Regions from separate parts of the Pradoshia eiseniae genome, predicted to be linked through region 1. Evidence: a T-box and tRNA genes for the amino acid it is inferred to sense, from the RefSeq annotation. Region 1 holds a T-box; the other holds one or more tRNA genes.
The links. The T-box of region 1 lies ahead of tyrS (tyrosine--tRNA ligase). A T-box ahead of a tRNA ligase gene usually reads a tRNA of that ligase, here a tRNA-Tyr.
Positions count from the first base shown of each region.

Region 2: it encodes a tRNA-Tyr, which carries the amino acid that the T-box ahead of tyrS (tyrosine--tRNA ligase) is inferred to sense. The anticodon was not compared.

Region 1 covers NZ_PKOZ01000008.1:34,071-51,167, reverse strand. Annotated here, with positions in the region: gene ezrA (septation ring formation regulator EzrA) at 1-404, opposite strand, end outside; gene hisJ (histidinol-phosphatase HisJ) at 598-1,419, shown strand; gene refZ (forespore capture DNA-binding protein RefZ) at 1,409-2,053, opposite strand; gene CYL18_RS13215 (GAF domain-containing protein) at 2,211-2,696, shown strand; gene rpsD (30S ribosomal protein S4) at 2,971-3,573, shown strand; gene CYL18_RS13205 (hypothetical protein) at 3,821-4,105, opposite strand; gene tyrS (tyrosine--tRNA ligase) at 4,303-5,565, opposite strand; T-box leader at 5,703-5,938, opposite strand; gene CYL18_RS13195 (transglycosylase domain-containing protein) at 6,104-9,040, shown strand; gene CYL18_RS13190 (sensor histidine kinase) at 9,233-10,597, opposite strand; gene CYL18_RS13185 (response regulator transcription factor) at 10,594-11,268, opposite strand; gene CYL18_RS13180 (PepSY domain-containing protein) at 11,569-11,919, shown strand; gene acsA (acetate--CoA ligase) at 11,969-13,687, opposite strand; gene CYL18_RS13170 (GNAT family N-acetyltransferase) at 13,973-14,605, shown strand; gene CYL18_RS13165 (acetoin utilization AcuB family protein) at 14,635-15,282, shown strand; gene CYL18_RS13160 (acetoin utilization protein AcuC) at 15,279-16,442, shown strand; gene ccpA (catabolite control protein A) at 16,535-17,097, opposite strand, start outside.
Region 2 covers NZ_PKOZ01000025.1:2,195-16,164, forward strand. Annotated here, with positions in the region: gene CYL18_RS18285 (NUDIX hydrolase) at 198-710, opposite strand; partial or broken gene CYL18_RS18290 (YciI family protein) at 850-1,121, opposite strand; gene CYL18_RS18295 (SDR family NAD(P)-dependent oxidoreductase) at 1,432-2,178, opposite strand; gene CYL18_RS18300 (peptide MFS transporter) at 2,399-3,895, opposite strand; gene CYL18_RS18305 (hypothetical protein) at 4,082-4,690, opposite strand; gene CYL18_RS19315 (hypothetical protein) at 4,830-4,994, opposite strand; gene CYL18_RS18310 (FUSC family protein) at 5,153-7,039, opposite strand; gene CYL18_RS18315 (excalibur calcium-binding domain-containing protein) at 7,377-7,802, shown strand; gene CYL18_RS18320 (class D sortase) at 7,830-8,408, shown strand; gene codA (cytosine deaminase) at 8,637-9,902, opposite strand; gene codB (cytosine permease) at 9,886-11,160, opposite strand; tRNA gene CYL18_RS18335 (tRNA-Leu) at 11,802-11,883, opposite strand; tRNA gene CYL18_RS18340 (tRNA-Leu) at 12,295-12,376, opposite strand; tRNA gene CYL18_RS18345 (tRNA-Cys) at 12,384-12,458, opposite strand; tRNA gene CYL18_RS18350 (tRNA-Gly) at 12,474-12,548, opposite strand; tRNA gene CYL18_RS18355 (tRNA-Gln) at 12,557-12,631, opposite strand; tRNA gene CYL18_RS18360 (tRNA-His) at 12,641-12,716, opposite strand; tRNA gene CYL18_RS18365 (tRNA-Trp) at 12,724-12,797, opposite strand; tRNA gene CYL18_RS18370 (tRNA-Tyr) at 12,805-12,888, opposite strand; tRNA gene CYL18_RS18375 (tRNA-Thr) at 12,900-12,972, opposite strand; tRNA gene CYL18_RS18380 (tRNA-Phe) at 13,021-13,096, opposite strand; tRNA gene CYL18_RS18385 (tRNA-Asp) at 13,108-13,184, opposite strand; tRNA gene CYL18_RS18390 (tRNA-Met) at 13,192-13,265, opposite strand; tRNA gene CYL18_RS18395 (tRNA-Val) at 13,294-13,369, opposite strand; tRNA gene CYL18_RS18400 (tRNA-Glu) at 13,380-13,454, opposite strand; tRNA gene CYL18_RS18405 (tRNA-Ser) at 13,471-13,562, opposite strand; tRNA gene CYL18_RS18410 (tRNA-Asn) at 13,567-13,641, opposite strand; rRNA gene rrf (5S ribosomal RNA) at 13,655-13,771, opposite strand.

The sequences.
Region 1 (17,097 bases):
TGCTCTTCACTGCCGATAAGATCGTTCAGTTCATGAAGAATCGCTGCCAGCGTAATCTCAGTTTCGTCCAATATCCGATCAATCTCATGCTGGACGGCCACTGATTTCTTAAACCGGTATTTATCCGTATACTCTTCTGCATCAAAGAGCAGACTCTCCACTTCTGCCAGGCGGTCCGTTTGAATGGTATCCCACTCCTTGCGCCAGCGTTCAAACAACCGCTCTGTCTGACCAGTCATGTTCAGGCTTTTCACTCGAGCCAATTCCTCAGCTATCGGCCTGTTCATAATCTCTACTTTCTTATCTGCAAGTCTGTCAATTTCTTTATAGTGCTTCTTTCTTACCAATATCCCTACGATAAAGGCAACAAAGATTAGCGCTAGTCCCCCTATCACATACTTCATAAAGAAGCCTCCTATTCAACACGAGACAAATATTTATGTATACAAGTTCATATCAATGATTTAATGATAACATGGTACAGACTTTTTTTAACCATAAAATACGATATTTTCTGCAAAAAGTTGTCCTAAACGACTTATCTTTTGCCAAAAACTCTCGAAAGAAATAAAATTTGTCGAAAAGGAGGAGTAAAATATGGATATTTTTGATGGTCATGTACATACACATTACTGTCCGCATGGAACAAATGCAGAAATTAGCGCCTATATCGAACGCGCACTCCAATTAGGATACAGCCAAATTTCTTTCACGGAGCATGCTCCGCTCCCTGATACCTTCTCCGACCCCGCGCCTACAAGGGACAGCTCGATGGCCATAGATGAGTTCCGTTCTTATATAGAGGAGCTGAAAGACTACCAGAGGGCCTATGCTGGAAGGATTACCATTAAAATCGGGTTAGAGATTGATTATATCGAAGGGCATGAGGAAGAAACGAAACAATTATTAAGCGAGCTTGGCCCGAATTTGGCCGATTCAATCCTATCTGTCCATTTTCTTCGACTAAAGGATGAATGGTTCTGTCTTGATTACAGCGAGAAGGAATTTGAGCGCATCATCGGGCGTTTTGGCACGACAGAAGCTGTTTATGATGCCTATTATAAAACACTTGAAAAAGCCATATTAAGCGATCTTGGTCCTTACAAGCCAAAACGGCTCGGTCATCTTTCGCTCGTGTCCAAATTCCAAAAAAAATACCCTAGCAGTTATGATTCCACTAGGCAGATGCTTAGTCTATTGCCCCTGATCAAACAAAAGGGATACCAGCTTGATGTAAATACAGCCGGTTTATTCAAGCCCTTATGCAAAGAGATTTATCCGCCGGAAACAATCCTGCATACGGCTGCTAATATGGGCATCCCGCTCGTTTATGGTTCAGACTCACACCATCCATCTGATTTAGGCCGTGGTCTTGATGCCCTTGACCCTGCTATCCTTGAGCACTTAATCAAGCCTTAGCCAGCTCTATTGGCGCCGGGTACACCGCTTTGAACAGGCATTCCTGCAGGAAAGTCTCAATCTCTGTGAAATACGCATTCGTAAAATACGGCTCATTCGGGAAGATATGCCAGACCTCCATGAAATACTGCGAATGAATAAAAGGCTCATTGAGCATCGCCTTTAATTTTGTCACGAACATCGGAATGGAGATGGGACGAAGTTCACCCCGTTTTCTTCCCTCTTCCATGATCATTTTGAGAAGGAATTTCTCCTTAGACAAATATGTCATGTAGACTTCCCGATTCAGGCTCGTGTCCACTGAAATCTCTCTGAGCACGAGCCTTGTAAGCAAAAAGTTTTCACGGTAATAATGCAGGCAAAAGCTCGCATACTGAAGGAGACATTCCTGTGCGCCCACACGCGGCAATTGCTCGGCAATTCTCTCAAGCCCATCTAGGTAACCCTCAAAAAAATCAGTAAAGCAATGCTCCAGCAAGCCTTGCTTATGCTGAAAATGATAAGAAATATTAGCGGAATTACTTCCGGCACGACCGGCAATATCTCGAATAGATGTAGCGGAGTAACCTTTCATGTAAAATAAATAGATAGCAGCCTCTATAATGGAATCCTTCGTCTTAGAGTTCTTGTCCATTCGTACACTCCCCTCCTTTTAACAAAGGTAATTCTCTTTATAGATTACTTCTGTTTTAAGGGGGCGATATCCTTTAATAAGTTCTCGACAAAAAGAATGGATCAGACAGCATTGGCAAGGTTTCAATACCCAATATAGGGAGGAAAGGAGAAATATCATGTTTCAAGTCGAACAATACACCGGGACTAAACCAGAGCAATATCAATCTGTTAGCAAACAATTGGCGGCCTTAATTGCCGGAGAGCCTAATCGGATAGCTAATCTAAGCAATGCGAGTGCTCTCTTGAACGTATTTCTCGATCATATCAATTGGGTTGGCTTTTATTTATATGAGGAAGATACCCGCCAATTGGTTCTCGGACCGTTCCAGGGACTTCCAGCTTGCATCCGTATACCCCTTGGCAGGGGCGTTTGCGGCAAAGCAGCCGAAGAGCAGCAAGTGATGCGCATTGCAAACGTTCACGATTTCCCGGGACATATCGCCTGTGACGCTGCCAGTCAGTCAGAGATTGTTCTACCAATTGTGAAGGATGGTCGTCTCATTGGCGTTCTCGATATCGATAGCCCGATTCTTGACCGCTTTGATGAAGAAGATGAAGCAGGACTTAAGCAAATCGTCTCTATCCTGGAATCCGCCCTATAAAAGGGACGTTTTATCCGTTTTCCATGCTCGTATTTTCCAATTAGAAGACAATACCTTGACTTCCCAGTGAATAAATTATACAATACTCCTTGTGTAAAATATCGCAGCTTATGTTCACGTCTTTATTCGTTCATTTCATTCCTCAAGCCTTTGAGGTGCATCTCGTAACCCGCTGCTGCTAGGGCGAAGGTGCATGAAAATGAAATGGCAGTAATGCATGTAAACATCGGTTTTTATTTTACAAAAATAAAAACAATCAAGGAGGAGTCTACTTATGGCTCGTTATACAGGTCCATCTTGGAAACTGTCCCGTCGTTTAGGAATTTCCCTAAGCGGTACTGGTAAAGAATTAGAAAAGCGTCCTTACGCTCCAGGACAACACGGTCCTAACCAACGCAAAAAGCTTTCCGAATACGGTTTGCAATTGCAAGAAAAACAAAAACTTCGTCACATGTACGGTGTGAACGAACGCCAATTCCGCACTATCTTTGATAGAGCTGGCAAACTTCAAGGTAAACACGGTGAGAACTTCATGGTTCTTCTTGAATCTCGCCTTGACAACGTTGTTTACCGTTTAGGTTTAGCACGCACTCGCCGTGCAGCTCGCCAACTTGTAAACCACGGTCATATCCTAGTTGATGGACGTCGCGTTGACATCCCATCTTACCGTTTGACTGCTGGCCAAACAATCGGCGTTCGCGAAAAATCTCGCAACCTTGATGTTATTAAAGAAGCGATCGAAGTAAACAACTTCGTACCTGATTTCTTAACATTCGATGCTGACAAGCTTGAAGGAACATTCACTCGTTTACCAGAGCGTTCTGAGCTTCCAGCTGAAATTAACGAAGCTCTTATCGTTGAGTTCTACTCTCGTTAATCTGCTCGTTACGAAAAACCATCCCTTTTGGGATGGTTTTTTCTTTTGTTACGTGGATGTATTGAATACTACAGCTGCTCATAAAATATTTTTAGCTTTGTGGGATATATGAAGAAAGAGCCAGGGATTCTAAAGATAATCGCCCCTATAATCATTGTATTCATTTATAATGACAATCGTTTTGGCTTTTTTTCTGATTATAATAAGCTTTTAAAGGTAAAAAGGAGCCCATACTCCAAATACTCCTTTATACATCTATTCTTCTTATTTGAGCTAGCTGAGTGATTCCTGTTTGTCTATCAGTTATCGCACTCAGCTCATATTTTATGCCATCGACTACTAAGACTGAAATCTTATTGCTATAAACAGTACGAACAACTGATATCGTCTCTACAATATGACCTTCATCCCTAAGGTGTTTAACAGCTGCACGGTGAAATTTCTCGGGTTCTTTATACCATTTGTACCAATCATCTAATTCAAACGTAATGATGTTCCCCTTACCCCAATACCGTTTTATCCATTTCCCCAACAATCCAGCCACTCCCTTCTTATATTAAATATATCAAAAAAGAAATTTTAATAATATTTTGATTTTTATCATCACAATAATGATTCTTCTCTCGCAAACTCCTTTAAGAATTCTTGGCTATTGCTAAACACCCATTCACCTAGTCATATAGCAATAAAAAGTCCCAGGTGCCTATGACACCTGGGATTCTCTATTTCTTATACATATTTAATTAGCGTGTATTTCTTCTTGCCGCGGCGGATGACCGTGAATTGTCCTTCAATCCGGTCCTCAGCGGACAATACATAAGAAAGATCGGTTACTTTATCGCCATTAATGCTGATGGCTCCGTTTGTAATGTCTTCGCGCGCTTGACGTTTAGATGGGGAGATTTTCGCATTCACGAGCAGCTCTACTAATGTTAGCTCTTCATCAGCTGCCGGCACATAGGAAGGCACGTCCTTGAAACCTTGCTTAATATCATTCGCGCTTAGCTCCTTTACATTGCCGCTGAATAACGCTTGCGTGATATTGATTGCTTTATCGAGCGCGTCCTGTCCGTGTACAAGGCGGGTCATTTCTTCCGCCAATGCTTTTTGAGCCTTGCGAAGATGCGGTTCTGTTTCGACAGAAGCCTCCAGTGCTTCAATTTCTTCCTTCGATAAGAAGGTAAAGATTTTTAAGTAGTTCACAACATCTTGGTCGGCTGTGTTAATCCAGAATTGGTAGAACTCATACGGAGTTGTTTTTTCTGCATCAAGCCAAACAGCGCCGCCTTCTGTTTTACCGAATTTCGTTCCGTCAGACTTTGTCACAAGCGGGATCGTTAAGCCATATGCTTTGGCGCCCTCACCCTGTGTTTTACGAATCAAGTCTAACCCAGTAATGATATTGCCCCATTGGTCACTTCCGCCAAGCTGAATTTTGCAATTGTAATTCTCATATAAATGCTTAAAGTCAATGGCCTGTAAAATGGTGTACGTAAATTCTGTGAAAGAAATGCCCGTATCGAGTCGTGAGGCAATCGTGTCCTTTGCCAGCATGTAGTTGATTCCGATATGCTTCCCGTAATCGCGCAAGAAGGTGATCATATCGAGGGATCCGATCCAGTCAAAGTTATTGGTCATAACTGCACCGTTTTCCCCTTCGAAATCAAAAATACGCCCTAATTGCTTTTGCAGGCACTTTACATTATGCTGAATTGCTTCAACCGTTTGCAATTGACGCTCCTGCGTTTTACCGCTCGGATCACCGATCATCCCAGTTGCTCCGCCGACCAGGATAATTGGCTTATGGCCAGCCTGTTGAAAACGGCGTAAAGTCAAGAATGGCAATAAATGACCGATATGCATGCTGTCTGCAGTAGGGTCAACACCGCAATATAAGGATGTTGCTTCTTTCTGTAATTGTTCCTTAAGGCCCTCTTCATCCGTCTGTTGATAAATAATGCCTCTCCATTGCAAATCCTGAAGTAAATCCATTGTCATTCCTCCTATTAGTTAAACAGCTAGACATAGCCCTCATTCGCTCACTTGCACTATAAAGCTGTATGATTGGTTCTTAAGACTATGTGCAGCAAAGCTTTGTAAATAAACACAAAAACGCCCCTTCATAAATATGAAGGGACGATGATTATCGCGGTACCACCCAACTTGCGGGATAAAAGCTTCCCGCCGCTTTCACCTTATAACGGCAAGGGCCCGGCATACGCTACACAGCCTGCCTTAGTGGCTTGCCTTCACGAATGCTGCTACAGGAGGTAATTCATTAACCCGTTTATACCGGTTTGCACCAAACCACCGGCTCTCTAGAACAGGGACGGATTAACTACTGGATTCCTGTCATTGCATTTTACTTTTTCATTGGATATGATGATATGAACTTTTTATCATATTTATCCTCCCCTTGTCAAACCCATTTTAGACATGAGCGAGACAAAAATGACAAAAATAGAATCTTTTATACGATTTTCCTACCTTATGCTATAATGTACATGATTTCTTATAGGAGTGTGAAAAATTGGAAGAGATAATCGCAAAAATTAAAAAAGGGGTCCAATCCCTCTATTCATATGTCACTCAGCCAACATTCAAGCGGAAAACAAGCATTACGTATCAAGTACTCTGGAATTATATTCTCATATTCATGATTGTCATCGTTCTTGGAATATTTTTTGCAGGCGGAGTAGGAGCAGGCTATTTTGCCTCCATCGTGAAGGATGAGCCTGTTCGAAGCGAAAAACAATTAAAAAATAGTTTGCTAAATTATGAGGAAACATCAGAGGTTTATTTCGCAGACAATGTATATTTAGGAAAGCTGCGCACAGATCTTGAGCGGCAGGAAGTGAAACTCGAGGATGTCTCCGATAATGTCAAGAAGGCATTGATTGCAACCGAGGATGCCTACTTCTACGAGCATGATGGTGTCGTTCCGAAAGCCTTGATGCGCGCTGTCTTCCAGGAAGTAACTGGTTCAGCCGTCCAAACAGGCGGAAGCACATTGACCCAGCAGCTGATTAAGCAGCAAATCCTTACAAACGAGGTCTCCTTTGACCGGAAGGCGAAGGAAATCCTATTGGCGATGCGCTTGGAGAAATTTCTCGAAAAGGATGAAATACTAGAATCATATTTAAATATTTCACCATTTGGCCGTAACTCATCCGGTCGAAATATAGCTGGTGTCCAAACGGCTGCGCAAGGGATCTTCGGCGTCGATGCCAAGGATCTCTCCTTACCGCAAGCAGCCTTTATTGCCGGCTTGCCTCAAAACCCCTATTCATATACGCCATTTACTCAGTTTGGGGAGGTGAAGGAGGATATCAGCCCTGGTCTTAATCGAATGAAAACTGTGTTGAAACGGATGTACAACAACGGAGATATTACGAAAAAGGAATATGAGGAAGCCTTAAAATATGATATAAAGGCAAATTTGGCGAAAAGACAGCCTTCCTCAACAGAGCGTTATCCTTATCTCACATATGAGGTAGAAAAAAGAGCGATTGAAATCATGATGCCAATCCTTGCTAAGGAAGATGGATATAAGCAGAAGGATTTAAATGAAAGTGAAGAGCTATATCAGCAATACTATAACCTAGCCGACCAAGCCATCAGGCAAAACGGCTATAAAATCCATACAACTGTCAATAAGAAAATGTACGATAATATGCAGAAGGTCACGAAGGAGTTTCCTTATTATCAAGGGACCCGGCCAGCTGATAAGATTGACCCGGATACCGGCGAAAAGGTAATAGTGAACGAGCCTGTTGATACTGGCGCCATTTTGATCGAGAACTCTACCGGCAAGATTTTAAGCTTTGTCGGCGGGCGTGATTTTGAACGTGAGCAGCTGAACCATGCAACCGCTGCTGTCCGCTCAAATGGGTCAACGATGAAGCCATTATTGGTATATGCTCCCGCAATAGAATACGGAGTATCTTTCCCAGCGAAAACATTGATTAATGCTCCAATCAGTATCAATGGCTATAGTCCTGGAAACTATGCTGGAGGCGGAATCACTGGTTTGACGACAGCCAGGGAAGCATTGAAGAAATCATACAACATCCCTGCCGTACTGCAGTATAAAGAAATAGTGAATCGCCGTCCGGCAGAATATCTGAAAAAAATGGGCTTCAGCTCACTACATGAAGCCGATTATACGAATCTTTCAACTTCCTTGGGAGCCCTTGAAAGAGGGGTCACTGTCGAGGAAAACACCAATGCATTTGCCACATTTGCTAATGGCGGAGAATTTGTTGATGCATATATGATTGAAAAGATTGAGGACAATGACGGAAACATCATCTTCGAGCATAAGTCAAAGGCGACGAAAGTATTCAGTCCGCAGACCGCTTATCTGACATTGGACATGATGCGTGATGTCCTTACATCAGGGACAGCTGCCGGGATTAATAGCAAGCTGAAATTCTACAGTGATTGGGCCGGCAAAACCGGAACGAGCCAAAGCTTCCGCGATGCCTGGTTCGTGGCTACCAATCCGAACGTGACCTTTGGTGTTTGGATGGGCTATGATTCAAATGGCTCCGTGGAAACAGGTGGCATGAGCTATTCCCAACGTAACCAAAGCTTATGGGCCCGATTGATCAACTCAGCCTATGATGTGGATCCTAAGCTGATTGCTCCATCAAGCCGGCATCAAATGCCTGGCGGAATCGTGACAAGATCCTACTGCATGCTGACAGGAACACTCGCATCTGGAGCATGCGCGGAAGCCAAGCTGACCGTCTCTGATTATTTCAATGCGAGCCATCTCCCTAATGGAGGCGGAAATATGCCGACATCAAGTGAAAGCTATGTGTTCATTAATGGCAAGAAATATCTCGCCCACAAAGGTACACCTGCTGAGTTCACGGTAAAAGGAATTGCCGTAAGCAGCGACTTCTTCAATAGCATTGGCGGCCAATATGTAACCGACAAATCAGCCATCATGCCGAAGGGCGATAACTACAAGAATCTTATCATCGGCGGAGCTACATTAAATGATAATGGTAAAGCACCTGGTGCCCCATCTGTTACGGTAAACGGCAAGGCGATCAGCTGGAGTGCCTCAGGTGACAGCGACGTAATTGGCTATTATGTATACCAAGATGGCAAAAAGGTCGCAAGCATAAAAGTTGATGATTCTCGAAGCTTCTCATCAAGCGGAAAAGGGACCTATCATGTGGTCGCTGTCGACATAGCCGGCAATCTATCAAAGCCTTCTAATCTGATTGAATTCAATAAAGAAGAGAAAGCTGAAGATAAGAAAGAGAACAGCCAAAAAGACGACAAGAAAAAAGATGACAAGAAAAAAGATGACAAGAAAAATGAGGAAGATAAGAAGCCAGCAGATGAGCAGAATGAGCCCTCAGATGAAGGAGAATCATCTGACGATCAACCAGCAGAACCTCGAGAGCAATCCAAGCCTGAAGAGGATGAGGATGAGGATGAGGCTGCTTAACTAATCAATTTGAATAAAAAAGGGCTGTCCCCAAAAGTCCGTTATTAAACGGACTTTGGAGGCAGCCTTTTTGATTTAGGAAAATAGACAAATTCATCTTTATTACTAACTAAGGAGACAGACATTATATGCCTGTCTCCAATTTATCTGATATTTAATGCTTTCGGAGCGAGAGCCAATCCATCTGTGCTATTACATATTTCTCCTTTTTGGAAGGCTAAATCGAAACAAACTGCCCGCACCAAGTTGACTGTCAACCGTAATGGTTCCCTGATGCATTTCTACAATCCACTTAGCCATCGAGAGTCCAAGTCCGGCATTCCCGTTTACCGTGCTCGTTCTTGCTGAATCAACCCGGTAGAACCGTTCCCAAATTTTCTCCTGCTCCTTCTTGTCAATGCCGATTCCATTATCAGATATCTCCCCAATAATTCGATCAGCTTCTTCATAGAGTTTGATTTTGACAAATCCATTCTCCCGATTGTAAGTAATTCCGTTCATCACCAGATTCATAAGCAAGCGCATCAGTAAGGTTTGATCGGCCTCTATCATCAATCCAGACTGGATATCCTCTACGACAGAAATGCCGTTCTTCTCCCCACTCTCTCTCATTTCATCAGCAACCATTTCGGCGAGTTCGCTTATATCAAAGGTCTCATATATGATGGGTGAGCTGTCTTGGTCCTTCCTTGCCAGCTGCAATAATTGGTGGATTAATTCAGACATTTTCGTCGACTGCCTTAGGATTGACTGCAGCGCTTCCTTCATTTCAGCCTGATTATCGAGCTGGGTAAGAGCATATTCCGTTTGTGAAATGATGACAGATGTTGGCGTTCGCAGTTCATGCGACGCATCGGCGGTGAACCGCTTCTCATTCTCAAAAGCTGTCTCTAGCCTTTCAAACATGCCATTAAAGGTTTCAGCAAGTTCATGAATTTCATCCTTGGTGCCAGATAAATGGATTCGCTTCGACAAGTCCTTCCCATCCCTGATTTCATAAACAGCACGGTTCATCTCTTCTATAGGGTGAAAAGCTTTCTTCGTAATCCAATAGCCGCCAAATCCGGCTAAGAGAAGAAGAAGCGGAAATGCAACGAGCACGATGAGAAAGATAATCTTCATCGTTTTCACAAATGAATCTATTGCCATAATACTGCGCACCCAAATACTCTGACCATTCTCGATGAGCTGATAATCATAGCTCAGCCATTCAGTTTGATTATATTCTGACCGCTTGATTTGATCATGCTTAAATCCTTCTTCTTGCTGGTAGCCGGCAGGCGGATTTCCTGCCAATAAGCCCCCATCTTCATTGTATATAAGGATGCTAACACCATCATCATAGTATTCAAATTCGTGATCAATGACTGCTCCGCCATCCTTGATGGCGATACCATCAAGACTGTCACTGACAGCTTCTTTTAATTGTTTCTCAGCTTGATATGTGACCGCCTGTCCAGCAAACAGCCAGATAAGTGTGAACGCAAACCCCATAATGAGGAGGATGAGTCCTGTGTACCAAATAGTTATCTTCATCTTTATGGATAATTTCTTCATGATTTCCCTCGCAATACATATCCGGAGCCACGGACGGTCTGAATCAGTTTCAACTCATGCTCGCTATCGATTTTCTTTCGTAAATAACGGATATACACATCAACAATATTGGAACCGCCCTCATAATCGTAATTCCAGACATGCTGTTCAATTTTCTCTCTCGAAAGGACGATTCCTTTATTCCGAATTAAGTATTCTAAAATGGCGAACTCCTTGCTCGACAGCTCTATTTCCTTATTACCGCGCATGACAGTACGAGCATTGCAATCGACCATCAAATCCTCAATATGAAGGATATTGGACACACTTCCGAATTGTCTCCTTGTCAGAACCCGAATTCTCGCTAGAAGTTCATCAAAGGCGAATGGCTTTACTAAATAGTCATCTGCCCCGCTATCCAGTCCAATTACCCTGTCTTCAATGGCATCCCTAGCCGTGAGCAAGAGCACTGGAATCGTCTTATCTTCAGAGCGAATGGTTCTTAAGACTTCTAAGCCATTGATGTTTGGAATCATGATATCTAATAGGACGCAATCATAATCGGCCAGGCTCATATAATAAAGAGCATCCGCCCCGTTATCTACAGCATCCACGCTGTAATGATCCGCGATCAGCCTTTTAACCAGCACTTGTCGCAGGTCCTGTTCATCTTCTACAATAAGAATCCTCATTGATAGACCCCCTTTTATGCGATTACCTTTCTTCCATCATATCATTGCTACATTAAGGTAAAATGAAAACCGAATGCTTCATGATAATCCAAAATAACACGCTATTTTATGCTATTAATCTTCCTTTAATCTTTACCGTTTATGATGATAGTGAAGGAGGAAATACAGATGAACCTACTCAATATTTTCATTCATGCGTTATCCTAAAGAAGTTTTTTACCCGGATAAAGGGAGGAAAAAACAGCAGCAGGATGCAACATTTTTATACAAAAACAGTAACTAATATGGAGGTAACAGGATATGAAGGACGTAATTAAAAGCATGCAGGAGAAGATAAAAAGCAGGAAGAAAGTAATCATCATGGCGGCAAGCTCAATCATCGCGCTTGGCATTATAGCCGTAGGTGGCTATATCGGCTTAGGCTATTATTATGCCAGCCAAAATAACAATTACACAGAAAGCCAGGCAAAAGAAATTGCATTATCTCATGTGGATGGAGAAATTCTAACAATAACAAAAGAGATTGACATAGAGGATAACCCGACCGACTCAGAATATGAATATGAAATTGAAGTAAAAACAGCTGACAATCTCCTTCAAGAAGTGGCAATCAGCTCCCGTACCGGAACGATTGACCTTGATGACGAATAAGACAGAAAAAACCGGCCTGTAAGCGGACAGGCCGGTTTTTTCTTGTCAATTAATCTTCCATAGTGGATAAATCACCCGTCGGTAGTTCAAGCTCCCATGCCTTTAAGACACGGCGCATGATCTTACCGCTTCTTGTCTTAGGAAGCTTTTCTTTAAATTCAATCTCACGCGGGGCAGCATGGGCCGCTAAGCCCTGTTTTACAAACTGGCGAATCTCTTCAATCAGGTCATCAGATGGCTCATATCCGGAACGTAAAGCGATAAACGCCTTAATGATTTCTCCCCGGACAGGATCAGGCTTGCCAATGACTCCAGCTTCTGCAACAGCTGGATGCTCTACCAGCTTGGACTCTACTTCAAATGGTCCAACCCGTTCACCAGATGTCATGATGACATCATCAATTCTTCCTTGGAACCAAAAGTATCCATCTTCATCCATATAGGCAGAATCTCCAGAAACATACCAGCCTGAAGGCATAAAATAGGATTCATACTTCTGTTCGTTATTCCAAATCTGGCGCATCATGGACGGCCAGCCTTTTTTGATGGCAAGATTCCCCATTCGGTATGGCGGAAGCTCATTACCTTGGTCGTCAACTATGGCAGCGACTACACCCGGTATCGGTTTGCCCATAGAACCAGGCTTAATTTCCATGCATGGGTAATTACAAATAAGCTGAGCACCTGTCTCTGTCATCCACCAAGTATCATGGATACGTTTGCTGAATACCTTTTGTCCCCATTTAATAACCTCAGGATTGAGCGGCTCTCCGACACTTAAGACATGGCGGAGGCTTGAAAGATTAAATTTACGGACAATCTCATCTCCCGCTCCCATCAGCATGCGGAAGGCAGTCGGAGCGCTGTACCACACGCTGACATGGAATTCCTCAATGGTTTTATACCACGCTTCAGGCGAGAACCTGCCTCCTGTGACAACCGAGGAAGCACCACCCAGCCATGGTGCAAATATTCCATAGGCTGTGCCTGTCACCCATCCTGGATCAGCTGTACACCAATAGACATCCTCTTCCTTCAAATCTAGTACCCATTTTCCTGTCTGCAAATGCTGAATCATCGCATTGTGCGCATGGAGTACGCCCTTGGGTTTACCAGTAGATCCAGATGTATAATGCAGAATCAGACCATCTTCCCTGTCCACCCATTCAATTTCCAGCTCTTTCGATGCATCCTTGAATTTGCTCAGGAAATCAATGTTTTTACCAGTTTCCTCAACATCACTTCCGACAACAAAAATATGCTTCAAATGAGGCAGTTCATCAGCAGGAATCCTCCCAACAAGCTCAGGTGTGGTGACAATAACGCTCGCCTCACTGTCTGCAAGCCTGTCCTTAACGGCCCCTTCCATAAATGCTTCAAAAAGTGGTCCGATAATCGCACCAAGCTTAATAGCTCCTAACACAACAAAATATAATTCGGGTGTTCTAGGCATGAAAACGAACACCCGATCACCTTTTGAAACATCTCCAAATTCCTTTAGGACATTCCCAGCCTGATTAGATAGGTCCTTCATTTCACTGAATGTATACTTCTCGAAACGATTAGGGTCCTTATAATAAAGTGCCACCTTGTTTCGCCGGAATGTCTCTGCATGCCGATCGATTGTTTCATAGGCAGCGTTAAGCTTCCCAGTTTCATGCCAGGAAAATTCCTTTTCAACTTCCTTCCAATCAAAGCTGCGATAGGCTTCATCATAATTAGCTAAATTAAATTGACCTTGTTCGACAGAAAGCGCTTCCAGTTTCATAGACCAATACCCCCTCAATCAAATGTAAAGATATTCCTAGTATAGTATAAAACCCATTTTATCTCAATTTTTTAAATATTTGATAACTTATGTAAGTATGTTACAATTTTTATGAATAGATTGATTTCCAGCTAAATCCTTCTTCAACCATAAAATGAAAGCGCTTTATATCATCTAGGTACCTTCATAAACGTCCCTTCGACGAAAAATGTTCATATCCATATCCATGAGCAATCTTTGAAATACTGTATAATAACGTTATTAAGTGACCTAGGTGGTGTATGAATGCAACATAAAAAAATGTATAACAAGAGGATGTTAGAGACCCCCCGCGGGCCGCTCACCATTGAAGGCCCCGTTACAAAAGATACATTAAAAGAGCTTAAATTTCATGAGGGGCTTGTCGCTTTCCGTGTACCAGAGAAACAGCATCAAGCATTAATTCAAATCAGTGACTTGCCAGAAGGCAGGATTATCATAGCAAGAGAAGAGGATACCATCGTCGGATACGTCACTTATCTATATCCTGACCCTCTTGAAAGATGGTCTGAAGGCAAGATGGAAGATTTATTGGAACTTGGTGCAATTGAAGTCATTAGAGAATACCGCGGAGCTTCTGTCGGCAAGAACCTGCTTCAGGTTGCCATGCTGGATGATTTCATGGAGAACTACATCATTATTACAACCGAGTATTATTGGCATTGGGATTTAAAGGGCAGCGGTCTGAACGTTTGGGACTATCGCAAAATGATGGAGCGGATGATGAGTGCAGGGGGACTTGAATGGTATGCAACAGACGACCCTGAGATTTGCTCCCATCCAGCGAACTGCTTAATGGCTCGGATCGGCAAGAATGTAAGCACTGAAAGCATTCAAAAGTTTGACCAATTGAGGTTCATGAACCGCTATATGTACTAGACATCATCTTTAATGAGGAGGCAAGCACTGTGATAATTGAAGATATCATGATTAAAGATGTTATAACACTCACACAGGACGCAACCATAGAACAAGCCATAGAGACCGTTAAAGAGAAGAAAATCCGGCATATTCCAATCGTCGATGACAATCAGAATCTTGTCGGTTTATTATGTGATGTTGATATTCGTTCAGCTACTCCATCAATCTTCCGTATTGATGAATATAAGGATGATTTATTAAAGCCCGTCAGCGAGATTATGGTCAAGGAGGTTCTGACTGCACATCCCCTTGATTTCGTCGAGGAGGTTGCGTACACCTTTTATGACCGGAGAATTTCCTGCATGCCTGTCGTCAGCAACCAGAGGTTAATCGGAATTGTTACAGAAACCGACCTGCTCCATACATATGTGGAATTGACCGGAGCTAATCAGCCCGGTTCCCAAATTGAAATCAAAGTAAGAAACAGGCCTGGGACACTAAGTGAAATAGCAGCCATCATTAAGAGAATGAATGCAAATGTAAACAGTATTTTCATCTATCCTTTTAAAGATGACCCAGCCGTCAAGGTTCTTGTCCTTAGAGTGCAAACAATGAATCCGACCAAGATTATCGACAGCCTGTCATCTGAGGGATTTGAGGTCATTTGGCCTGCCGGACCGGAGATGGAGTCATGAAAGAGGGCTCCTTTGTATACTCACCAGATATGCAAGGCTATCGCTTCAATGAGACACACCCTTTTAACCAGCGTAGATTGCAGCTGACCGTTGACCTCCTTGAACAAATTGGAGCGCTGAAGCCCGAGGATTGCGTTATGCCAAGAATGGCCACTGATGAGGAATTGAGGCTTGTCCATGATATAAATTATATTGAGGCAATCAAACAGGCAGGCACAGGCAAACTAGATCCTGATACCGGGTTAAATTATGGCATCGGTACGGAGGATACACCCATTTTCCCCAACATGCATGAAGCAAGCGCCCTGCTAGTTGGAGGAACGCTTACTGCCGTCGATGAGGTGATGGAAGGCCGCGCACGGCATGCAGTCAATCTCGGTGGAGGTCTGCATCATGGCTTCAGGGGGAAGGCGTCCGGATTTTGCATTTATAACGACAGCTCGGTCGCCATTAAGTATATGACTGAGAAATACCATGCGCGGGTGCTCTATGTGGATACAGATGCCCATCATGGAGATGGAGTACAATGGACATTCTATGATGACCCAAATGTGTGCACCCTCTCTATCCACGAGACAGGGAGATACCTCTTCCCTGGGACTGGCAATGTCAATGAGCGCGGAAATGGCAAAGGCTATGGATTCTCCTATAACGTGCCGCTTGATGCATTTACGGAGGATGAGTCGTTTCTCGAGAGCTATGAACTAGCCTTCAGGAGGGTAATTGAGTACTTTAAACCAGATGTTATTCTGACGCAAAACGGTGCTGATGCCCATTACTATGATCCGTTAACCCACTTATCGGCTACCATTCGCATCTACGAGGAAATCCCCAAGCTTGCTCATCAGCTGGCACATGAATATTGCCATGGGCGCTGGATTGCCGTAGGAGGCGGCGGATATGACATTTGGCGTGTCGTGCCGCGGGCATGGTCAAGAGTTTGGCTGGAGATGGCTCATCTTCCCTCTCCATCAGGCAGCCTCCCAAAAGAATGGATCGATAAATGGTCCCCTCAATCTCCCGTAACCCTGCCATCGACATGGGAGGACCCGCCAGGATTGTACAAGCCCATACCTAGAAAGGCAGAGATAACCGAGAAGAATCGAAAGACGCTTGAGCAAGCGCTTTATCCCATTCAACGAACATCCACCAAAGAATAGCTAGATAGGAATGAATAATAACAATGGACCATCCTGATAAAAGAAAAAGCTGAACCTGCTGTTTATTGCATAAACAAGGTTCAGCTCTTTTTTTAGTTTCTAGTGGAGCCTCTAAGCTCCAAACGATGCGGAAGGATGACGGAGGATTCTTCGACTTCCTCTTTATTCATCAATTTCGTCAATAAACGCATGGACACCGCTCCAATATCATAGAGCGGTTGCACAACTGTTGATAACCGAGGACGCACCATCAATGATAACCGCGTGTTATCCGAGCTGATGACCTCAAGCTCCTCAGGGATCTTGATGCCCCTGTCATAGGCAGCATGAATAATTCCTAGTGCCGCTTCATCAGAACTTACATAAATGGCTGTTGGACGCTTATCCAAATCTGCCAATTGGCTTAGTGCTTCCACTCCGCTGTCATAGGAAAAATCAGTTTCGATGACATAGTCTTCCTCGAAGGAAAGGCCAGCCTTCTCCAAGGATTCACGGTAGCCTGGCATGATGTTCTTTCTTGTAATAGCATCTGTCGCAGGGCCCGTCACAAGGGCTATGCGACTATGTCCGTTACCCTCAAAGAATGCAACCGCATCCATAACAGCCTGTTTGTAATCGATGTTAACGGATGGAATTTGCTCCGTATCTTCGACTG
Region 2 (13,970 bases), on a different contig from region 1:
ATATTTCTGTTTCAACTAAACTGCCTTAGGCTCAGCAATAGTCATAATAAGAATTCATTTTCAGGACCCTCTCCCAATTGGGCAAAAGAATCAATAGCCCTTCCTCCTTATTTCTTGCCTCTGCGTACGACATATAGCAGAAAACTTGATTAAAAGGGTCTTAGCTGGAAACTAGTGCTCGTTTCTTTGGCTTCCCGTTACCCATCTATGCGAGAAAGACCTTTTAACCATTGTTCATCCCACTGAAAGTAAGTTTCATTATTTTCATTTTGATTAAACAGGTCTTTAGGATAAGGCAAGGCAAGCTCCGGCATATTGTCCGGGCTAAAATATTGAAGTTCAGCCGTTTCGCTATCTATTGGTTCAAGTTTACCATGTTGAATGATGCACTCGAACATAAAGATGCTATATTCCACACGATGCCCATTAGGATATTGATATCGGAAATCTTTCCCGCCAAATACACCGAGTAATTTTCGCGGCACCACAAATAATCCTGTCTCCTCCCATACTTCGCGAACAACCGCTTGGGCTGGCGCTTCTCCAGGTTCAATTGCTCCAGCAGGAAGGCTCCACTTCTCTCCGTTACCCTTATTTTGAAATAAAATTTCTCCTAAATCATTTCGTATGATTCCCGCAACACTCGGTATAAAAATTTGTTCACTTCCAACTCTTTCTCGGAGATTTTTATAATAATCCGACATTCCCATATTCTAACCACCTTGAGGATAAAGTTTTGATACATGGCACTCAAACCAGATGTAAATCCTTCCCTAATTCGCAAAATCGATAGTTGTTCCAGCTTTTCCGGCGCTTCCTATAAATCTTTACGCACCCTCTGATCGCCGGAAGCTCGATTACTTGCCGCAGTTCAATTTGTCCTTCCCCATCTCCTTGCGAGTCAGGCATCTGCATAGCCCATACGACAGCTTCTTCCCTAGACTTCACATCAATTAAGATGAACCCGGCAATTAACTCCTTCGTTTCCGAAAAGGGACCATCCGTGACCTATGGCCTTCCGCCTTCACTAATTTCTCATTATACTTAGACATCGCTTCCCTGAGTTCTGGATTTGAAAGATTACCAGCTTCTGAATTTTTCAAGGCTTTGACAATAATCATATAGGCGCATAACACGGGATATATAAGTATTCTATATAGCCAGAGAGCAATCCTTCCTAGACATAATTCATCAGACCTTTATACCAAAAAAGAAGAGAAGCAATTCGTCTGCCTCTCTTCCTTCTTCAATCTCTTTATCCTTTTTAAAAACTGGGTCCAAAAAGCTTTGCATCTTCATGACTATCGTAATCGATATCAATCCTTTAAAGACGCTGATTAGCGAGGTGGCTTCTCAATACTCCGCTCCCTGCGATCATAATATTTTTTTCAGCTCGTTAATTATTCATCCTTTTTAGTAATGGTAAGCATCCTATTGGAGGATTTGTCCTCCTGCACAGTTAATAATTGAGCCTGTGAGCAGCTTTCCATTCTTCATGGCAAACGCCATCGCCTCTGCTACTTCTTCCGCTGTTGCGGCTATATTTGGTGGTGTAGTGGCATGAATTGCCGCACCAATCTCTTGATTCATTGTGACACTCGCATTCTTAGAAATCGTTGTTTTCATATTATTTGGAGCAACCCCTACAGCATAAATTCCTTTATCCTGATAATCTTGGCCGATCGATTTGGTCAATCCTGCCAGAGCATGCTTAGTCGCTGCATAGACGCCGTTATAGGCCGTTGGTTTGAACGAATTGGAGGACACTGTATTGACGATTGTCCCTCCGCCATTCTCCAGCATGACAGGTATGACATATTTTATACCTAAGAATGCTCCCTTTACATTAATGTTCATGATACGATCATATTCCTCTACATCATACTCATGCAAGAGACGAAAAGGAACCATGATTCCAGCATTATTCAGGAATGCATCAATCGTTCCAAATGCCGATTTCGCTTCTTCTACATACTTTTTCACATCTTCTTCATTCGATACATCCGCACGGACAAAAATCGCTTCCGCTCCCAATGCTTTCGCATCCTCGGCTGTTTGTTTTCCTGCTTCCTCATTGAAATCTACCAAAACTAATCGATATCCTTCTCCAGCCAGCTTTAAAGCCGTGGCTCTCCCAAGACCTGTTGCCGCACCTGTAATGACTACTGCTTGATTCACGTTAATCTCTCCCTTCATATGATGCCTTTTCATTCTGTTTGAACCATCTAAAGAGGAAATGTTCTTTACTTAACTAATAGGATTCCCTCTATCCTTACTATACACCTATAAAGGGATAAGCTACCAATGATATCAATATAGCGATCATTGAAGCTTCCATAAGCAGAAAAAAAAGCCCCAGCACATATGCTGAGACCTTTTGTCCTTGCTAAAACTGTCTTTATCTGACACCTTTCATCTTCCGCTGAATCATTGGTGAGATGACAAACATAAGAAGCGCGCATAGAATCGCCAGACCGCCAATCGTTCCGAAATAAAGCATTTCAGTTTCGGCAGAATACAATTTCACAATTTGTGAGTTCAAAGCTTGGGCAACCGCGTTAGACATGAACCAAAGACTCATCGTTTGCGCGGAAAAGGCTGCTGGTGCAAGCTTCGTCGTTGCCGACAAACCAACTGGAGACAAGCAAAGTTCACCTAATGTAACGACGAAATAGCTTAAAATCAGCCAATATGGACTTACGAGAGAATCCGTCCCGCCTAAGAACCCAGGGATAAGCATCACGACGAAGGACAGTCCTGCAAATAATAACCCAACTGCAAATTTCTTTGGTGTAGAAGGCTGTCTATCACCAAGCTTCAACCATAACCAAGCAAACACTGGAGCAAAGATAATGACAAACATAGCCGGCATCGCTTGAAGGACACCCGGTGCAATCTTTTGGCCGAGCAAGGTTAAATTTGTTCTTTCTAAGGCATAAATGTTCAAAAGATTGGCCCCTTGCTCATATATTGCCCAGAATAGGACCGATGCTAAGAACAACGGAATATACGCAAGCAATCTTGACTGTTCATCCCCTGTTGTTTTTGAACTCCTGTACATGGTGACGAAATAAATCACCGGCATAACGACTGCCGTAATCGTCACAAGCAAGATGAAACGGTCAATTGTGAGCCAGTTGATAGTTGCTAAAGCATAGAGAACAGCCCCTGCTATCATCAAAGCAGCTGTGATAGACATAGCATATCTCTTCTTCTCATCCCCTGAAAGCGGGTTTGGAACTTCACTGCCGAGTGTTCCTAAATACTTCTTCCTTGTAATTACATACACAACCAATCCGACAAACATCCCGACTGCTGCTGCAGAGAATCCAGCATGGAAGCTACCAAATTCAAAGCGCAATTTCTCTACCACGAACGGAGCGCTAAAGGCTCCCAAGTTAATCCCCATATAGAAAATGCTGAACCCGGAATCCCGGCGCTGATCATCTTTTGTATAAAGCTCACCGACAATGCTCGAAATGTTCGGCTTAAGCAACCCTGTACCAAGGATGATAAAAATCATGCTGATAAAAAAGGCTTCCACACCGAATGGCAGGGAAAGAACAATGTGGCCAACCATGATTAATATACCGCCATAAAATACGGTTTGGCTTGTCCCTAACAATCGGTCTGCAATCCATCCGCCAATAATTCCGGATAAATACACTAATGAACCATAAATGGCCACAATTGACATGGCGGTAGCCTGATCAAATCCTAAGCCGCCTTTTGTCACCTCTGCATATAAATAGAGAACCAGAATGGCCCTCATGCCATAATAAGAAAATCTCTCCCAAAACTCTGTAAAGAATAACGTAAATAGCCCCCTAGGATGGCCAAAGAAACCTGTGTTTGGAATCCCGGGTACTCCTGGTGTTTTGTTTTGGTTACTCAAAAAATCCCTCTCCTTCTTTCAGTCTTTTAAAAACATTTATCCATTATATTAAAAATTGACAAATAAATCTAAATTAACGCTCGAAACACCAATTTCTGTTAAAAATCAACAAAGAATAATTTCCTTTATGAAGGTATACTACAATAAAAAAGAGGCCATCCATACATTGGATAGACCCTCTTCACACTATTGCTTTTTTTCTAGCTTAACTTTAAGCAAGAATCCTGTTCGATCCTCCTTCATCATTTTCTTCACTTCATCTTCACTTTGAAGATTATAGGTCCGAATCGAAGCACCACTTGACACCCTGTAAGCGCCGATAGTATAAGTTTTCCCTATTTCTAATTTCACCTTCTCATCATCAATGGAAGACCAGCCATAAAAGGCATTCGAATGATCGATCTTTCCCTCTAGTGCAACCCTCATCGAACTTTCGAGAGCATAAGCCACTATCATGGGCGGAGCGTCCTCAGCATCGACGATTCCCATTCCGAGATGTCCCTTCTTCTTGGCCTCCTCACTATAAGTTGTGAAGCTGATTATCTGCTCTGTATCTAGCTTCCCACCCTTATATTGCTCCGCCCAAATAACCAGCTCAGTCTCATCAGCATCCTGCCATGTAACATCAAAATCGAGCACCGACACTAGGCCTAAGTCCGTAAATGCCTGCTGTCGATCCGTATTCTCACTTACCTTAATCACGGTTGACCCCCCGCTCGCTTCTGACACATTACAACCTGAAACCACAGCTGCCAGCAACAATAACAAACTGTAGACACACCAGATTTTCCTCAAATTAATCCCCCTGCCATGATTAAATTCCCTTTCCCTCTGTTAATAATATTCTCTTTTTCGTGTAAAAATTCCTTTATGATCACGGTCATATTTGCAAAACAAAGGACTGCAGATTATCAATCCACAGTCCCATGATGTCTTAAGGAATCATTCCCCTTATAATAAATAAAATCACGATAATCAAAATGGTAATCAAGGCAGCGGCTAAGATATGAAATAGCTTTCCTCTCTCCCGTCCCCCACTTCTTCTTCCTATGAAGAAATAAACGATCAGAAAGATGGCTGCATAAATAATAATATCCATCGTCAATGTCCTCCCTTGTAAGCTTGCGCAATTTCACCAAAGATGCGAATACACCCCTTATACCCTTCTTTTCGGAATAATTGCAGATTTTCATGTAGATTTCAGCGTAGACCATAAAAAAGAGAGCCCTCATCTTATATGAGAACCCCACATAGTAGTCAATTGAACAAAGCCTGCTTTCTAAAGCCCTTAAATATTCGCAGTGCATCCTTTAACAATATATATTCATCAAGAGACTCGGAAATCTGCAGTCTGTCATATAATCGGCCAGCCTGCTCATTTCCTCCCTCCCCTTCCAAAGAGAGAACCAGACCAAGCTCTTCCAAGATTTCTCCAAGAAGAGAGGCATCTGTATTCTCCCTTTGCATTCGCAGGAACATTTCATAAATGGCATGATTCAAACGGCGTTGAGCCGAGAGAAAGTCATCCATTTCCTCAAGCTGCAGCATTTGATTATTTGAAATGATTCGCTCCTCTATTAAAGTAGAAAGAGCAAATAAATCATTGATTGTATGTGCATTATTTCTGTGTTTCAAATAGGTGCCCGCCTCAAATAATAGTTCCTGGGAGACTTGCTTATAGCTTTTCATCAAATCCCTTGTCCCTTTTTCCAGCGTATAGGGAAGAAGATAACGGTTTGCAATCATGCCCATTCCTATGCCAATGAGAACAAGAATAATTCTTCTCATGGTCAAAACTGTCGGATCTCCAATAAGAGCAGCTGTTCCAAGGGCAGATATTGTAACCGTCAATACGACATTCCGATATTTTACCGCAAAGCCATTCAAATAGCCGACCAGCAGCACCAGGAAGGAGCGAATGGTCATGTCGTGAAAAATACTAAATAAGACCAAAAAAATAGCCCCTCCCATCAAGGTCCCAATCACCCGTTCCTTGAAACGAAATTTAGCCGTTTCATAATAAGGCTGTGTCACAGAAAAAATCGTAAATAAAACCCATCGTCCATCCTTGATATTAAAATAATCAACAATAAAAGCTGCTGCTGCAATCGTAATTCCTAAGCGCAGTGCGAAAGTGAACCGAGCTGAATACCGATTAATATCCTTTAGAAACTGATAGGCATTCCGATAACCCTTCGGAATCTCAACTACCTTCTCAACCTTATTCAGTTCAGAGACCTCACTCGTGTGCAGATACATCAGCAATTCACGCAATAGCTTCAACGTGCTGATGAGCTCAACTATGTAAGCAGATTCATGCCCTTTATGGGCCCTTTCAAGCCCAACCAGGGAATCATCAGACATGCTTCTCCCATTATTAACGTAATCCTTCATATGGTTTAACTCAATATTTAGAGCTTCCAAGACTTCTTCTGGGTAGTCACTTGCAGCAGCGCGATTTAACAGCAAATGCAGCTTTTCAAGGCAGACTGAAATCTTCAAGCGAGCTCTTCCCTCATGTGTCAGATAGAAGCCCTTAATTTTCCGAAAATAAATCACCTTCCGCAGCCCATTAATATCCGATTGGATAAGGGAATCCAGCTCCGGAGCAGGCTGTTTATCACGAATTCGGCTGATTTTTTCTTGTAAATGTCCGCATACCTGCAAGAAATACCGGTTGCCCTGTTTGGTCAATTTCCTTTTGTTAAAGATCCATTGAACGAGCATAATGATTAACGCTCCGGCAACGAGCGATGAAAGCCTCAATGGAAAATCACTTAATGGAACAGGAGCTGCCAGGATGAACAAATATTGCAGACCAAACGCAATATGCATTGGCCCTTTTATATTAGACGTAAAAAAGTAACCAACAATAAACATAGCCATAAAGTTTAAAGGCAATCCTATCCAAGGATTAATCCCCGCCAATTGACCAAGTATCCCCTGGGACAAATTAATGGCCAAAAGCAGCATCATGTTCTTCCAAGGAGATACAGTCAGATCCCTCTCCAAATACATAAGCAGAGCCACCACAGTCGTGACTCCAATCAACACATTATACTCTCCGAAAGCAGCCTCGAAGGCTGTCACAAAGAGGATAACAAATATAAAGATGAATGTTTTTGAGATAATTAACTGCTTCATGATTCCCTACCTCAGTAAAATATTTTATTCAAATAATAAATACATATGAAATTATAGCAGCTTGCCTACCAAAAAGGATTCCCTATTTGCCATATAAATATCTAGTCAACTAAAAGACAATTCGGAGAAATATAGTATACCCTCAAGGGACAGTTCATTTTCCTTAGGAAAAGCGTACTGCTGCACAGTCCTATTTGAGTGATACCCAACCACGAAAATAGGATTAAATAACTGAATATTCAAATATATTGACTTATGATTTGAAAAATAATGGCGTTTCAACGCATAATGTGACTGGAAGAACATTTCCAATTTCGACAGAATGGAGCTGATGTAAATGAAGAGGTTGTTTGCAGGCATGATGGCATTGGGTTTCTTGCTGGCTGGTCAAAGCGCTTACGTATTTGCTGAGGATGATCGAAATTGTGGAGACTTTTCTAACAAAGAAGAAGTTATCGCATTCTGGTATGAGAACGGGTATAACGCTGATAATGATCCCCATGACTTAGACCGTGATAATGATGGTTTGCCATGCGAAACGAGCAAGGGTGAATATGATGCGTACGTCGCATCAAGAGAAGACAAAGATGATGGAGCCGGTTCAACCGATTCACAAGGCGGATCTGATTCAGAGGAAAATCAAACCGAAGGAGAAGCATTGCCTGATACAGCTACTGACAATATAGGCATGATGACACTCGGTGCTGCACTAGCTGCTGCAGGCGGCATAATCGCTTTGCGAAAAACCAAATCAAAGGCATAATACTTGTTGCTTTTTATGAGGTGAATCATGGCTAGGAAAATCGCAGGAATACTGATGTTCATTGCCGGCTTATCTATCGTGCTGATGAATTTTAGCAGCTGGCAGGAAAGCCGCGCATCTATAACACCAATAACTGAGCCAGAGCTGCAGAAATATGAATCCCAGCAACCCGCAAGCACCAAGGACAAGAAAGTCGTATCTCGTGAATATCAGTCAGGCGAAAAGGTTGCCACCCTCATTATTCCGAAAATCGAGCAAAAGTTTACGGTTTATTGGGGAACAGACGAGAATACCCTCGGTAAGGGAGTCGGCATGTACTCAAGCCGCCTTACTACTACACCAGGTCTTGGCCACACGGTGCTCAGCGGCCACCGAGACACGGTCTTTGCCGGGCTTGAAAAACTGAAGATCGGCGACAAACTAATCGTAAACTTTGAGGAACAATCATATACGTATATCATCGAAAAAAGCTGGATTACCGATAAGGATGACAGGACAGTCATTGTAGAAAAGAATGAGCCTACCCTTACCCTCACAACCTGTTATCCCTTCACATACATCGGGAATGCTCCTGACCGTTATATTCTGCAAGGAAAGCTCCTCTGAGGAGGAGCTTTCCTTATGTATAAGAGATAGATGGGATTATATCAGCCAGATTTTCCTACTAAGCAGCTGGTCCTTTGGAAAAAACAAACCTTTACAGAATAGATTCTGCAGTTACATTTGAACCGCTGCCATTACAATGTGAAGCTTTCACCCAAAGGATTAGATAAAATATAGTAGGCATTAGAAAAGGCCTTCATCACTAACTGATGAAGACCTTCATTCAAACTTTTACATAAAGGTAATGTTCTTTTGCTCTGGCAGGAAAACGTGCGTCTCGCGAGGCTTGGTTTGAGCAATCACTTTTCCGTTTCGAACAGAGTATAGAACCTCTGCTTGCAGACGAAGGGCATGATAGCCGTCTTCCCCATTCAGCACTATGAAGTTTGCGGGATTTCCTTCCGCAATGCCGTAATTGCTGAGGTTCAATGCTTTAGCACTATTATCCGTCACAAACCTTAAGCTGTTAGCAATATCGCTATAGCCCATTAACTGTGAAGCATGTAAGCCCATATGCAATACTTGCAGCATATTCCCGTTTCCTATCGGATACCAGGGATCCATAATATCGTCATGACCGAAGCAAACATTTAATCCGTTTTGATCAAGCTCTTTTACACGTGTTAAGCCACGGCGTTTTGGATACGTGTCAAAACGACCTTGCAGATGAATATTCACTAGTGGATTCGCCACAAAGTTCAATTCAGCTAGTCTAAGGACACGCATTAATTTATATGTGTAAGCATCATTGTAAGAGCCCATGGCCGTCGTATGACTTGCTGTAACCCGACCTTGATAATCGTTCATAATCGTTTCTCGGGCTACAACTTCCACGTGGCGAGATTGCTCATCATCAATTTCATCACAATGAATGTCAATCGGTTTGTCATATTTCATGGCCAATTTAAAAATCTCCCGAATCGATTGAACGCCATCTTCACGCGTAAATTCAAAGTGAGGTATGCCCCCGACAACATCTGCCCCCATTTTTAATGCTTCCTCTACCAGTTCCAGACCATTCGGATATGAGATTAGACCTTCCTGCGGGAAAGCAACAATCTGTAAATCAAGGAATTCCTTCATTTCTGCTTTTACTTCAAGCAAAGCCTCTAAAGCTACTAAAGAAGGATCCGTTGTGTCAACATGTGTACGGACAGCACCTATACCGTTAGCCATTTGCCAGCTAAGGGCTTTTTTAGCGCGCTCTTTTACATCTTCTTTTGTTAAAGAATCTTTTCTTTCAGACCAGCATTGGATACCTTCAAAAAGAGTTCCGCTTTCATTCCATCGTGGCTGTCCTGCCGTTAAGGTTGTATCAAGATGAATATGCGGTTCTATAAATGGCGCACACACTAGCTTTCCGTTTAAATCGATTGTCTCACAGTCATCAAATCCGCTTGTACCAGATTTAACAATTTTTTTAAATGAACCATCTTCTATCAGTAAATCCCAAAGACCTTCTCTTCCGAAGATCGAAGCATTAGACCACTTTTGCATAAATGACTTCTTCCTCCTCATCCACTTCTGTAACAACGGTTGTTTTCAATAGCGTAACAGAAACTATATAAACAATTCCTGTGATTAATAAAGTGTTTAGTGGCGCGATCCCCGGTAATGTTAACCCCGAGATGACACCAGCAGCCCATGCAATAATGGCTGGAACATGCACTTTAGCAATATTCGCCTTCTCATACTGAATATATCGTCTTTTCTGGATAAAGAAGAAATCCACTATAATAATTGATCCGATAGCTGGCAGAGTGGAGCCTAAGAATGTTAGCCAGCTTGTGAAGTTGTTATAAAGAACGATGGCAAATACCGTTCCAATTGTACCGTTCATCATAACCATGAATACCTTCGGCTTCTTAAACATGGTGGCAAAACCAAGTCCAGATGCGTAAAGTGAGTTATCGTTTGTTGTCCATATGTTTAATCCGAGTACCAATACGGCCGGCAAAAGCAGTCCTTGTGAAATCATGACATCTGAAATATCATTGTGACCTGTTGCAATGACACCAATCGCACCAAATAAGAACATTAATGTATTACCTAAGAAAAAGGCAATGACGGTAGTTGTTACAGCATGCTTTCCTGTTTTGGCATAGCGTGCGAAATCAGGTGTTAACGTACCACCACTGATAAATGAACCGATTGTAATCGTTAAGGCTGCTGCTAATGTTAAGGAAGTATCCGGTTTATAGGCATTAAGTGCATCCATTCCGCCCATATCCGTGATGGCCATTCCAGCACTCGTTGAACCAAATATCGCTATAGCCGGTACAGCAATAAAACTTAATATCGTTAAGGCTTTCATACCAAAATAAGCAGTGGCTGTCATTAAAATCCCTGTAATGATGACAATAGGGACAAGTGGAAGGCCAGTTAATTTAGAAACCGGATATGCAAACATTCCTAGTCCTACGCCGAACCATCCGACCTGTGTTGCTGATAACATGAATGAAGAGATATAAGCTCCTTTTTTACCAAAACTATATTGTGCCAGTAAGTGAGTAGATAAGCCCGTTTGCGCTGCTATATAGCTTAATGCTCCGGTGAACGCTCCTAATAGAAGGTTGCCCAGTAAAATGACACCCATTAGTTGACTAAATGTTAATCCTTCCCCTAATGATCCACCGGCCCACATACTTGCTGAATAGAATGTGAATCCAAGCATAACAACAAGCATTTTGAGGAAGCTGTTGCGATTCGCTTTAGGTACAGATTGAAACGAAAAATCTTTGTCTTTTAATTGCATGTTTGTTTCCTCCCAAGTTATTAGTCTTGGTGAGCAAAAAAAACCACTTGCCTCAACGCGACAAGTGGTAAATGCCAGAAAACACCGCATTTTTACACATTTATAAATTATATGTGTACAAATACAGTTTCCAAGCTATAGATCCGCCCACCTTGTCAGCCTCTCTGGACTGTCTTTAAAGGTTCTCAATTAAATTAAAGTTATAATAACAGATTCCTCTGACTAATACAATAGTATTTTATAGTGGTAAAATAATGCAAATTAATAAGCAAGTAGCCATAATACCTGCTCTTGCTTTGCATTAGCTCATAAGAAATTACTATAATAAAATAGTGACCATTTAGATAATGAATCATATATGTCTATCTTCAGATGCTGCTCTATAGTTGCGAGATTATGAATCTCGCAACTACTTCCCCCTTCTCAAACCTCACTTACGCTCCTTAGTCTGTAAATTTAGCATTAATCATTCTAAGCACATCATTAGTTAAATACCCTCTCTTCTCACGTTATTCCCCTCCAGATATCCCGATATGATGGACACGATTTTGCCTATTCAATCATATTCAGAAAAGAAAAAAAGGCCCCCAGCATAAAATGCTGAGAACCTTGCTTGACAGCTTTGGCATACTGTCTAATGATACCGGTGGTCGGGGTCGAACCGACACTCCGTAAGGAACACGATTTTGAGTCGTGCGCGTCTGCCAATTCCGCCACACCGGCATATTATTAAGTTGAACTTATTGTTCAAAGAATAATCACTTATCCTTATGTCAATATACCGATATTTTTCATCGATGTCAATAACATCTGGCAAGGAATTTCTTGTTAATTAGTGCATTCCATTATAGCAAACAAAATAATACTAATTAATAGACTTGAGCGTGAACTGAATGCTTACACTTTTAAAGAAGCAGATGAGCATAAAATCTAACTGGCACTGAGCTGTATACTCGATCACCTATAGATATTCTTCACCATCATCTTTTGACCCTTTTTAAGTTATGTTCTTTAGTTCCATTATGTATTAAAGTAAATGACGGATCGTCACTTTAATATAGTAGGAAAATAAAAAAGTTCCCAGCAACTAATGCTGAGAACTTTTTTTGACAGCTATGGCATACTGTCAATTGATACCGGTGGTCGGGGTCGAACCGACACTCCTCACGGAACACGATTTTGAGTCGTGCGCGTCTGCCAATTCCGCCACACCGGCATAATAATGGAGGCGGCAACCGGATTCGAACCGGTGGATAAAGGTTTTGCAGACCTTGGCCTTACCACTTGGCTATGCCGCCAATGATTTGAATGTCTGGAGCGGAAGACGGGATTCGAACCCGCGACCCCCACCTTGGCAAGGTGGTGTTCTACCACTGAACTACTTCCGCATTAAAGATGGCTGGGCTAGCAGGATTCGAACCTACGAATGACGGAGTCAAAGTCCGTTGCCTTACCACTTGGCTATAGCCCAAAGCATAAATGGGGCGGCTGATGGGAATCGAACCCACGAATGTCGGAACCACAATCCGATGCGTTAACCACTTCGCCACAACCGCCATATTTTGGCAGGGGCAGTAGGAATTGAACCCACACTGGAGGTTTTGGAGACCTCTGTTCTACCTTTAAACTATGCCCCTATTAGAATGGTGGAGGGGGGCAGATTCGAACTGCCGAACCCGAAGGAGCGGATTTACAGTCCGCCGCGTTTAGCCACTTCGCTACCCCTCCGTTATGAAGAGTGCCGGCAAGAGGACTTGAACCCCCAACCTACTGATTACAAGTCAGTTGCTCTACCAATTGAGCTACACCGGCATGATACGTTAGATTATATCATAGATCATTTAATTGTTTAATTATTAATGGTGGCTCAGGACGGAATCGAACCGCCGACACAAGGATTTTCAGTCCTTTGCTCTACCGACTGAGCTACTGAGCCATCAATATAAATGGCGGTCCGGACGGGACTCGAACCCGCGACCTCCTGCGTGACAGGCAGGCATTCTAACCAACTGAACTACCGGACCACATTAATTGCGGGGACAGGATTTGAACCTGCGACCTTCGGGTTATGAGCCCGACGAGCTACCAGACTGCTCCACCCCGCGCCAATGGGAATGTGATACTAAATTTTTATGGTGGAGGATGACGGGATCGAACCGCCGACCCTCTGCTTGTAAGGCAGATGCTCTCCCAGCTGAGCTAATCCTCCATATAATAAGTGGTGACCCCTACGGGATTCGAACCCGTGTTACCGCCGTGAAAGGGCGGTGTCTTAACCGCTTGACCAAGGGGCCTTTATCAAGTTAATAATGGCGGAGAGCAAGGGATTCGAACCCTTGAGACAGCGTTGACCGTCTACACGATTTCCAATCGTGCTCCTTCGACCTCTCGGACAGCTCTCCATTATGGCTCCGCAGGTAGGATTCGAACCTACGACCGTTCGGTTAACAGCCGAATGCTCTACCACTGAGCTACTGCGGAATAATTGTATATTGCCTGGCGACGTCCTACTCTCACAGGGACGTGAGTCCCAACTACCATCGGCGCTGAAGAGCTTAACTTCCGTGTTCGGAATGGGAACGGGTGTGACCTCTTCGCCATCGCCACCAGACTTCTTCGTCAGCGACATTTATTATTCTAACATCATTTCTGACTTTGGTCAAGAGTTTTTTAAACTTTTTTCACTCTCTCAAAACTGGATAATGTTTGTTCATGCAAAGTGTGCGTTTTGTTCTTGGTTAAGTCCTCGAACGATTAGTATCCGTCAGCTCCATGTGTCACCACACTTCCACCTCGGACCTATCTACCTG